3 regions of the Catenibacterium sp. GCM10023432 genome follow, and region 2 is predicted to be linked to each of the others. Evidence: a T-box and tRNA genes for the amino acid it is inferred to sense, from the RefSeq annotation. Region 2 holds a T-box; the other regions hold tRNA genes.
What was found. The T-box of region 2 lies ahead of alaS (alanine--tRNA ligase). A T-box ahead of a tRNA ligase gene usually reads a tRNA of that ligase, here a tRNA-Ala.
Positions count from the first base shown of each region.

Region 1: it has a tRNA-Ala gene. The T-box ahead of alaS (alanine--tRNA ligase) is inferred to sense a tRNA for this amino acid. The anticodon was not compared.
Region 3: it has a tRNA-Ala gene. The T-box ahead of alaS (alanine--tRNA ligase) is inferred to sense a tRNA for this amino acid. The anticodon was not compared.

Region 1 covers NZ_JBHSEB010000034.1:78,018-81,303, reverse strand. Annotated here, with positions in the region: gene ACFOZZ_RS05025 (histidine phosphatase family protein) at 1-362, shown strand, start outside; gene ACFOZZ_RS05020 (MalY/PatB family protein) at 405-1,616, shown strand; tRNA gene ACFOZZ_RS05015 (tRNA-Ala) at 1,696-1,771, opposite strand; tRNA gene ACFOZZ_RS05010 (tRNA-Ile) at 1,792-1,868, opposite strand; gene ACFOZZ_RS05005 (6-phosphofructokinase) at 1,977-3,212, opposite strand.
Region 2 covers NZ_JBHSEB010000042.1:22,395-25,680, forward strand. Annotated here, with positions in the region: gene alaS (alanine--tRNA ligase) at 1-1,873, opposite strand, end outside; T-box leader at 1,905-2,099, opposite strand; gene ACFOZZ_RS06140 (Na/Pi cotransporter family protein) at 2,142-3,113, opposite strand; gene ACFOZZ_RS06145 (ATP-dependent RecD-like DNA helicase) at 3,260-3,286, opposite strand, start outside.
Region 3 covers NZ_JBHSEB010000040.1:23,283-26,568, forward strand. Annotated here, with positions in the region: gene ACFOZZ_RS05840 (putative ABC transporter permease) at 1-438, opposite strand, end outside; gene deoC (deoxyribose-phosphate aldolase) at 686-1,354, shown strand; tRNA gene ACFOZZ_RS05850 (tRNA-Ala) at 1,449-1,524, opposite strand; tRNA gene ACFOZZ_RS05855 (tRNA-Ile) at 1,545-1,621, opposite strand; tRNA gene ACFOZZ_RS05860 (tRNA-Ile) at 1,642-1,718, opposite strand; gene ACFOZZ_RS05865 (LacI family DNA-binding transcriptional regulator) at 1,941-2,933, shown strand; gene galT (UDP-glucose--hexose-1-phosphate uridylyltransferase) at 3,074-3,286, shown strand, end outside.

The sequences.
Region 1 (3,286 bases), on a different contig from region 2:
AACGTTTGAAAGAAGTGAATTTTGGAATCTTAGAAGGTATTAACACATTATTTGTTAAAGAATTGCATATAGATGCGCCTAATTGGATGGATACGCTCGAAATGGATTATCGACCATATGAGGGAGAAGATCTCCATGATGTGATTAATAAACATATAGAATCCATTAATGACATCATTGCATCAAGTAAAGAAGATGATACAGTACTTATTGTTGGACATGGCTGTTCACTTTATGGATTAGTTAAAACACTTATACCTCATGATGAACGTTTAAGATTTCCAGATAATGCGACAGCAATCATAGTGGATTATAAAGAAGGACATTATTCACTCGATACTATTCTGAATGCAGTCTATTAAGTAACATTTCAAGTCATCCTTTTATAATAATAAGGAGACAATATGAAGTACGATTTTGCAACAATCATTGATAGAAAAGGAAAAGATGCCATGGCCTTGGATGCAGTAGGGTCTCAAGAAGGTCATGTCAAGAAGCCTACTTTCCCTAAAGAAGGTTTTAGTATTATTCCAATGTGGGTGGCTGATATGAATTTTGCGACAGCACCAAGTGTAATGAATGCTCTCAATAAACGTCTCGCACATCCGCTATTTGGTTATTTTTATCCATCTGATGATTATTATGAAGCCATCATGTATTGGCAGAAGACAAGAAACAATATTCATGATTTAAAGAAAGAGTATATTGGTTACGAAAATGGTGTTTTAGGGTGCCTAGCAAGTGCCATTCATGCCTTTACAAAGCCGGGAGACAAGATTCTCTTCCATAGTCCTACTTATGTAGGTTTTTCCACTGTGTTAAATGATACAAATCGAGTGGCTGAATTAAGTCCTCTTGTAAAGGATAAAGAGGGTGTGTGGCGCATGGATTATCAGGACATGGACAAGCGTATCAAAGACAATAACATTCGCTTAGCGGTTCTCTGTTCTCCTCATAATCCATGTGGACGTGTATGGGAAAAAGAAGAACTTGAACAGGCAATGAATGTTTTCAAAGAAAATGATGTCATTGTCGTATCAGATGAAATATGGTCAGACATTGTATTTGCAGGATATAAGCATATTCCTACTTATAGTATTAGTGAAGATGCTAAAAGACGCACAATCTCTATTTATGCACCAAGTAAGACATTTAACTTAGCGGGACTTATTGGCGGCTATCATATTATTTGTGATGACTATTTAAGAGAACAGCTCAACAAAGTAGCTACTTCGACACATTACAACAGTATGAACGTTTTATCTATGCATGCTTTAATAGGTGCCTATCGTGAAGAATCTATTGAATGGGTGGATGAATTAAATCAGGTACTTGAACAGAATATGAAATATACCTATGACTTTATTAAAAACAATGTAGAAGGTATTGAAGTATCTCAATCGCAGGGGACTTATATGGTGTTCCTACATTGTGAAGACTACTGTCTAAAGAATCATCTGACTATTGATGATCTTATTCAAAAAGGATGGGATGTAGGTGTAGACTGGCAAAGTGGCGTTCAGTTCCATGATCCATGGGGTATAAGACTCAACATTGCATTACCACATCCATTATTACAGGAAGCCATGCAAAGATTAAAAGAATACGTATTCTAATACGAAAAGGACAGCCTCTCGGCTGTCCTTTAATAATAGGTAAAAAAAACAGACACAAATGTGTCTGTTAAGTTCTAAATGGTGGAGCCTAGGAGGATCGAACTCCTGACCTCCTGCGTGCAAAGCAGGCGCTCTCCCAGCTGAGCTAAGGCCCCAAAGAAATTTTAAATAAACATGGTGGGCCTGAATGGATTTGAACCATCGACCTCACCCTTATCAGGGGTGCGCTCTAACCAACTGAGCTACAGGCCCATTTCTTGACTGCTCACCTATAATACCATGTAGAAATACACTCGTCAATAAAAAAACATAAAATTAAACTGCAAATAAATAAAGTCCCACAAGGGACTTTATTCGTTCTTAATTTTCTTTTAAATGGGCAATATCAATATATGAAGGAATACCATTCTTATAACTAATAGCGATTTCACCCTGGATTAATGGATATAAGTAATCATAAAGTTCTTGAGTGATATCATTACCTTCTTTAGTAATCCATTCTGCTGGAACTTTCTGTTCTAGGTTCGCAATATCCTGTACATTACTATAGATACATTCTGCAGTATATGGATCATTGCTAGTTCTTTTAACACCCATCATAACATTTGTATGATCAGCAAGTGCTGTTTCTACAGCCTTTTTACCAATAAAGAAAGATTCATCAATATCTACTTTAGAGGCAATATGCATTGCACATCTTTGTAGTACATTTAATTCGATACTTCTTACTTTACATCCAAAATGTTCTTTACAGATATTTTCTAATACCTTACCAGTACCAAAATGGATTGGATGACCAAATGCATCATACTGCTGTGAATCACCACTATCTAAGAAGTTTCCGTTTTCATCATGAATACCTTCACTTACTGCAATCATGATAGAAGACTTTTCTTTGAACTTTTCTTCAATATCCTTCAAGAAACGTTCTTTATCAAATACGACTTCCGGTAAATAAATGAGATCAGGGGCATCATTACATTCAGTTCTTGCAAGTGCACTTGCAGCAGTTAACCAACCTGCATTACGTCCCATGATTTCTACAATAGTAATTGCATCTAGCTTATAGATAGAAGAATCATAAGCAATTTCTAACATAGAGCTTGCAACATACTTTGCAGCTGAACCAAAGCCTGGAGTATGATCTGTACCCATCAAATCATTATCGATAGTCTTTGGAATCCCAATGAAGTGGATAGGGGAATTGATTGTTTCACCATAAGCTGCAAGTTTAGCCACAGTGTCCATAGAATCATTTCCACCAATATAGAAGAAATCAGTGATTTCTAAATCATTAAATTTTTTAAATAACAAGTCATAAGTGCCTTTATCATCACTTACTGTAGGCAGCTTATAACGACAGCTTCCTAAATACATTGCTGGGGAATGCTTTAATGCATCGATTTTTTCCTCAGAATTAAATGTTGTACCTAGATCCATGAAGTGATCTTCTAATAGTCCCTGGATACCATTAATCATACCATAGATATGAGTAAATCCTTCTTCCTGGCATTGAGTAATAATACCTGCAAGAGAGGCGTTGATGGCAACCGTAGGCCCACCAGACTGACCAATAAAACAGTTTTTCGTATTCATTTTATGCTCCTTTTGTATATTTCATCCCCATTTTAACATCAAATGCATTTGATAGAAAGATTTATCTAAAAGAA
Region 2 (3,286 bases):
CATCAACATCAACACCCTTGAAGATATATTCATTAACCATATCTTCTACAGCTGTTAATTCTTCTTTAGTCATCTTTGATGGATGAGTGAAGTCAAAACGTAATCTGTTTTCATCTAAGTATGAACCAGCCTGTCCAACATGTGAACCTAAGACATTCTTTAATGCAGCATCTAGTAAATGTGTTGCAGTATGGTTATTTTCAATTAATGCACGACGTGCTGTATCCACTGTTAATTCTACAGTATCACCTACATGTACACTGCCACTCGTTAACTTAATATAATGTAAATGCTGACCATTAGGAGCCTTTAATACATTAATGACTTCTGCATCAAACTGATCTGAATGAGCAGAACCTGTATCGGCACACTGACCACCCATTTCAGCATAGAAGTTAGTTGTTTCAACGATGATTTCACCTTCATCAGTCAGTTCATCGACCTTTTCTCCATCCTTGAATAAACCTATAACTGTAGTCTTACAAGGTGCTGTGTCATAAACGAAAGTAGAAGGAGTAGTGAAATCCATTAAATCAATCTTCTGAGAAGCCATTGATTCTCTTTCACCACGTGCTGCACGAGCACGATCCTGCTGTGCTTTCATTTCTACCTGGAACCCTTCGCTATCAACAGTGAATCCAGATTCTTCTGCGATTTCAATAGTTAATTCTAGTGGGAAACCATATGTATCATATAACATGAAGGCAGTAGAACCATCAATCATCTTATTATCAGAGTGTGCAATAACATCCTTAATCTTCTTTTCACCCTGAGATAATGTCTTATGGAATGCCACTTCTTCTTTCTTAATAGCTTCCTTAACAAATTCTGCTTTTTCTGGAAGATAATCATAGAATTCTTTCATGTTATCTACTACAACATCCACTAAAGTATATAAGAAAGGCTTATCGATACCAATGTTCTTACCGTAACGAACAGCTCTTCTTAAAATTCTTCTTAATACATAACCACGTCCTGCACGGTCAAACATAGCACCATCACTTAATGCGAATGTTACAGTACGGATATGATCGGCAATAACTCTATAAGCCATCTTATCTTCTGCATACTTTACATCAGCTAATTCTTCTGCTGCATGAATGATAGGTAAGAATAAGTCTGTATCAAAGTTTGTTTCACCTTCCTGGATGATTGAAGTAATTCTTTCAAGACCCATACCAGTATCAATATTCTTATGTGGTAATTCTTTATAATCTTTACGATCAATTGTAGGATCACAATCAAACTGAGAGAATACGATATTCCAGATTTCTACATAACGATCATTTTCCATTTCTTCAAAGAATAGTTTTTCGCCGATATGATCTGGGTCATATTTTTCTCCACGGTCATAGAAGATTTCACTATCTGGTCCACCAGGTCCTGCACCGATTTCCCAGAAGTTATCTGCAGTCTTTAAGATATGTGATGGATCTACACCACATTCTTTAGTCCATACATTGTATGCATCTTCATCATCCGTATAAACAGTGATGTACAATTTATCTTTATCAAAAGCAAGCCATTCTTCCCCTGTTAAAAATTCCCATGCAAAATGAATTGCTTCTGTTTTAAAATAATCACCAATAGAGAAGTTACCTAACATTTCAAAGAATGTATGATGACGTGCTGTCTTCCCTACGTTTTCAATATCGTTTGTACGAATAGATTTCTGTGCATTTGTGATACGATTACATGCTGGTTTTTCTGTACCATCAAAGTATTTCTTTAATGCTGCTACCCCTGCATTGATCCATAATAATGTTGGGTCATCATGTGGAATCAATGAAGCGCTTGGTTCAACCATATGTCCCTGTTTCTTGAAATATTCAAGGAATAATGCACGAGTCTGATTACCTGTTAACTTTTTCATAATATCCTCCTAAATAAAAAAGCCATTCCTTAAAAGGAACGACTTAAATCGCGGTACCATCCTTATTCATAGATACTATCTATGCCCTTTATGACTTTAACGCAGTCATACGTTGATGTTTACATCACTCTCGAAAGGAGCCTTCCTTCATACACCCAAGAACTTGCACCACCCGTTCTCTCTCTTAAGACCTCTATGAAGTACTTATCTTTCTCAACGATTATGCACCTATTATACATAAAAAAAAGATAAGGCGCAAGCCTTATCTCTATTCTTCGATTAAAGAACCTTCTGCAAGCATTTCACCCTTGATTGGTAATAACTTGTAGATAAGTTTCATAAACACCGCATCAAATGGTAGCATGATTACTGTAGTTATAATATTGAATACTGTATGGAAGTTTGCCACCTGATGAGCTGGAGTTCCAGAGAATTCAGCAATCCATGATAATAATGGTGTGGCAGAACATATAATCAAGAAGAAGATTGTACCTACCAAGTTAAATAAAACATGGAATGTCGCAATACGCTTAGAATTTCTACATCCAGTCACTGATGCAAGAACGGCAGTAATACAAGTACCGATGTTTAATCCACATACCATGAATGCTGCTGTACTAAATGGAACTAAGCCCTTAGTTGCAAGCGCAGAAAGAATACCTACTGCTGCACCAGAAGACTGAATCAAAGCAGTAAAGGCAGCTGCAAATAATACTGCAAGTATTGGATTAGAAAGAGTTGTCATTAATTTAATAAAGACCGGTTCCTTCTGAAGTGGCACAACGGCCCCGCTCATCATATTCAGACCCATGAATAGGATACCAAATCCAGTCATGACTGAACCAATGCCTCTTACCTTACGACTCTTAAAGAATAAGCACAAGAAGACACCCACAACTGCAAAGACCGGTGCAACAACACCTACATTAATTGCAATCATCTGTGCTGTAATAGTTGTACCGATATTAGAACCCATTACAACCCAGATACATCTGTTTAATGTCATCAAGCTAGCATTCATGAAACCAATCAACATAACAGTCACTGCAGAAGAACTCTGTACAGCAGCTGTTACACCGATTCCAACAAGAACACCTTTAAATTTTGTATTTGTTAATTTTTCTAAGATAGTTTTTAAGCGGTCACCTGCAGCATCTTCTAAGGAATCACTCAAAACCTGCATTCCATATAAAAAGAGTGCCAGCCCACCTAATAAATCAAGCCAGTTAGTTATTTTCATAATCTCGTTTTCCTTCTTTTACCACTCCATTATAACGTGTCTCTACGTAAATGTCGTTAACTAAATGTTAAAATAATCTTAAGTTTATGTAAAGTACTTTACAAAAATAACTTAAATTTAATGTTTTTAACGAACTATTTACTTGATTATTCGAAGTCAGATATCGAAAAAGT
Region 3 (3,286 bases), on a different contig from region 2:
ATAATCATATTGAATAAGCATATGAGTCAGATGTGGCTGTACATTCTTCACTGCAGTGACAGAAAAGAAACCAAAAATAAAGAAACCTTCTAAACAGATACGACCATTTAAGTTGAATCTCATTTGAGAATAGTCCCACCATCTTGCATGGAACATCTTTTCCATGAAATAAGATGTGAGATATTCAATAAAGCATGCGACAATAGCTCCTTCTATAAAGATAAGAGACCAATCTTTAGAGATAGGAAATAAAGCACATACAATAATCGCACCTGATCCATAAATAGGAATGCAAGGTCCAGTTAAGAAACCACTGTTATGTATCTTATGACCTGTGGCGATAGGGCAGATGAGTGATTCCCAGATCCATCCACAGAAACTATAAATAAAGAAGGAAATAACCAGTATTGTCCAGTTATTCGCAAATGCATCTAACATATTATATTAACCTCCTTGTTAACATTTCACCCATTATAGCATTATAGGAATATAGAAACAAAGAAAACTATAATTTGAGCTTAACTTATTCTTTTTATTAAGAAAAAGTGAATTAGAATCAACGGATACATTTGCGATTATTGGTGCAACAATTACAGAAAATTTTGGAATTAAGATGCCAAAAGATAGAATTGGCTATTCTATTCTAGATAAACTGTTATAATAGAATATAAGAGAGGTATAAAAAATGAACACAAATGAAATTTTAAAAAAAGTAGACCACACATTATTGGCTCAGAGTGCCACTTGGGAAGACATTAAGGTGATCCTTGATGATGGAATCAAATATGGTACAGCATCTGCATGTATTCCAGCTGCTTATGTTAAACAGGCAGCAGAATATGTGGATGGTAAACTTCCTATCTGTACAGTTATTGGATTCCCAAATGGATACAGTACAACTGCAGTAAAAGTATTTGAAACAAAGGATGCTATCGCAAATGGTGTATCTGAAATTGATATGGTTATTAATATCGGATTCTTAAAAGATAAGAGATATGAAGAAGTAGAAGATGAAATCCGTCAGATTCATGAAGCATGTGATGGTAAAATCTTAAAGGTTATTATTGAAACATGTCTTCTTACAGAAGAAGAAAAGATCAAGATGTGTGAATTAGTCACAAATGCAGGTGCAGAATACATTAAGACATCAACAGGGTTCTCAACTGCAGGTGCTACATTTGAGGATGTGAAGTTAATGCATGATCATGTAGGTGAAGGAGTTAAAGTAAAAGCAGCAGGTGGTATTAGTTCATTTGATGATGCTGAAAAGTTCATCGAACTTGGTGCTGACAGACTTGGTACAAGCCGCCTAGTTAAAATCATGAAGAATACAGACACTGGTGCAGGATACTAAAAGTAAAGAACTATAATCCTTTATATAGGACTATGGTTCTTTTTTACGCAATGAAATAAAAAAACAGACACAAATGTGTCTGTTAAGTTCTAAATGGTGGAGCCTAGGAGGATCGAACTCCTGACCTCCTGCGTGCAAAGCAGGCGCTCTCCCAGCTGAGCTAAGGCCCCAAAGAAATTTTAAATAAACATGGTGGGCCTGAATGGATTTGAACCATCGACCTCACCCTTATCAGGGGTGCGCTCTAACCAACTGAGCTACAGGCCCATGTTTAACAGTTTTAGAAATGGTGGGCCTGAATGGATTTGAACCATCGACCTCACCCTTATCAGGGGTGCGCTCTAACCAACTGAGCTACAGGCCCATTTCTTGACTGCTCACCTATAATACCATGTAGAAGTAGACACGTCAATAAAAAAATAAAAAAAATATAGGCAAGGTAGAAAAAAAGTTTGATACATACAATGAAAATAAAGAAAAAATAATTTATCATTAAAATTGGTTAAAATATTACTAAAATTTTTACCTCATTTTATCTGGATTGTGATATATTAATTATTATAGTAATGTTGAGGAGGAAAACGAAATGGCTACAATTAAGGATGTTGCGAAAGCAGCGGATGTTTCTATCGCAACTGTATCAAGAGTATTAAATGAAGATAAAACATTGAAGGTTTTACCTGAGACAAAAGAGAAGATATTAAGAGTAGCTAGTGAACTCAATTACTCCTTAAAATCAAAAGAAAAGAAGAAAACATTTAATATAGGTATTATCCAGTGTTATACATTTGAACAGGAATTTAGAGATACTTATTTCTTATCTATTTTACAAGGGGTCGAGAAATATTTAAGAAAAGAAAAGATGGCTTCTACAAAAGTAAGATACGATGATATGAATATGAAGCAGGTATTAGAAGGTGTGGATGGCATTATCTGTATTGGAAAGTTTGAAAAGAAGTATCTCGATACATTTAGTAAGTTATCTAGTAGAATTGTTTTACTAGATATGGATTTGTCTCCTATCACAAATGTCTGTATCTCATTGGATTTTGATGACGCGATGTGTAAAGTAGTCAACTATTTTCATTCGCAGGGACATGAAACAATTGGTTTTATGGGAAGAAATGAATATGATGAGATGTCTTTACAAACAATTTCTAGAAAGAAAAGCTTTATTAAATATTGTGAATATCTAGGAATAAAATATGAAATATTTACAACCAATCATGAAATGACAGGAGATGAAGGCTATTCTGTCATGAATCGTGTGATTGAGGAAGGAAAAATACCTTCTGCAGTGTTCTGTGCCAATGATCCTCTTGCGATGGGGGCTATGCAGGCTTTATTAGATGCAGGAATCAAAGTGCCAGAAGAAGTGTCTATTATGGGATTCAATGATGTGGATGCATGTAACTTCACACGACCTACATTATCTACTGTCTATGCACCTTCAAGTGAGATGGGAGAGATGGGGGCTTCATTATTACATAGAATGATTACAGAAGAGGATATCAGCTATCCATGTAGAATACAATTACCATGTCAATTGGTTATTAGAAATTCATGCAGAGAGAAGTAATAAAACTTCTCTTTTTTATTTTAGTAAAATAATAAGTAAATTAAATAGTAAAATAATTAAAAAAATATTGATTATTTTACTAAAAGGTTTATTATAGTAGTTGAAGAAAAAACAAAATAAAAAAAAGAGGAGACCATACAATGAACCATCAAATCAACAGATTACTCAACTTTGCGTTACAAAAAGGCATGATTAGTACAGATGACTTGTACTATGCCGCAAATTTAATTTTAGATTTACTTCAGTTAGATGAATTTGAATTAGAAGAAATCGATGAAGAATTAGAAACAGCACAGGATATCATTGATCATATTCTTGACTATGCAGTAGAAAAAGGTATGATTTCAGATTCT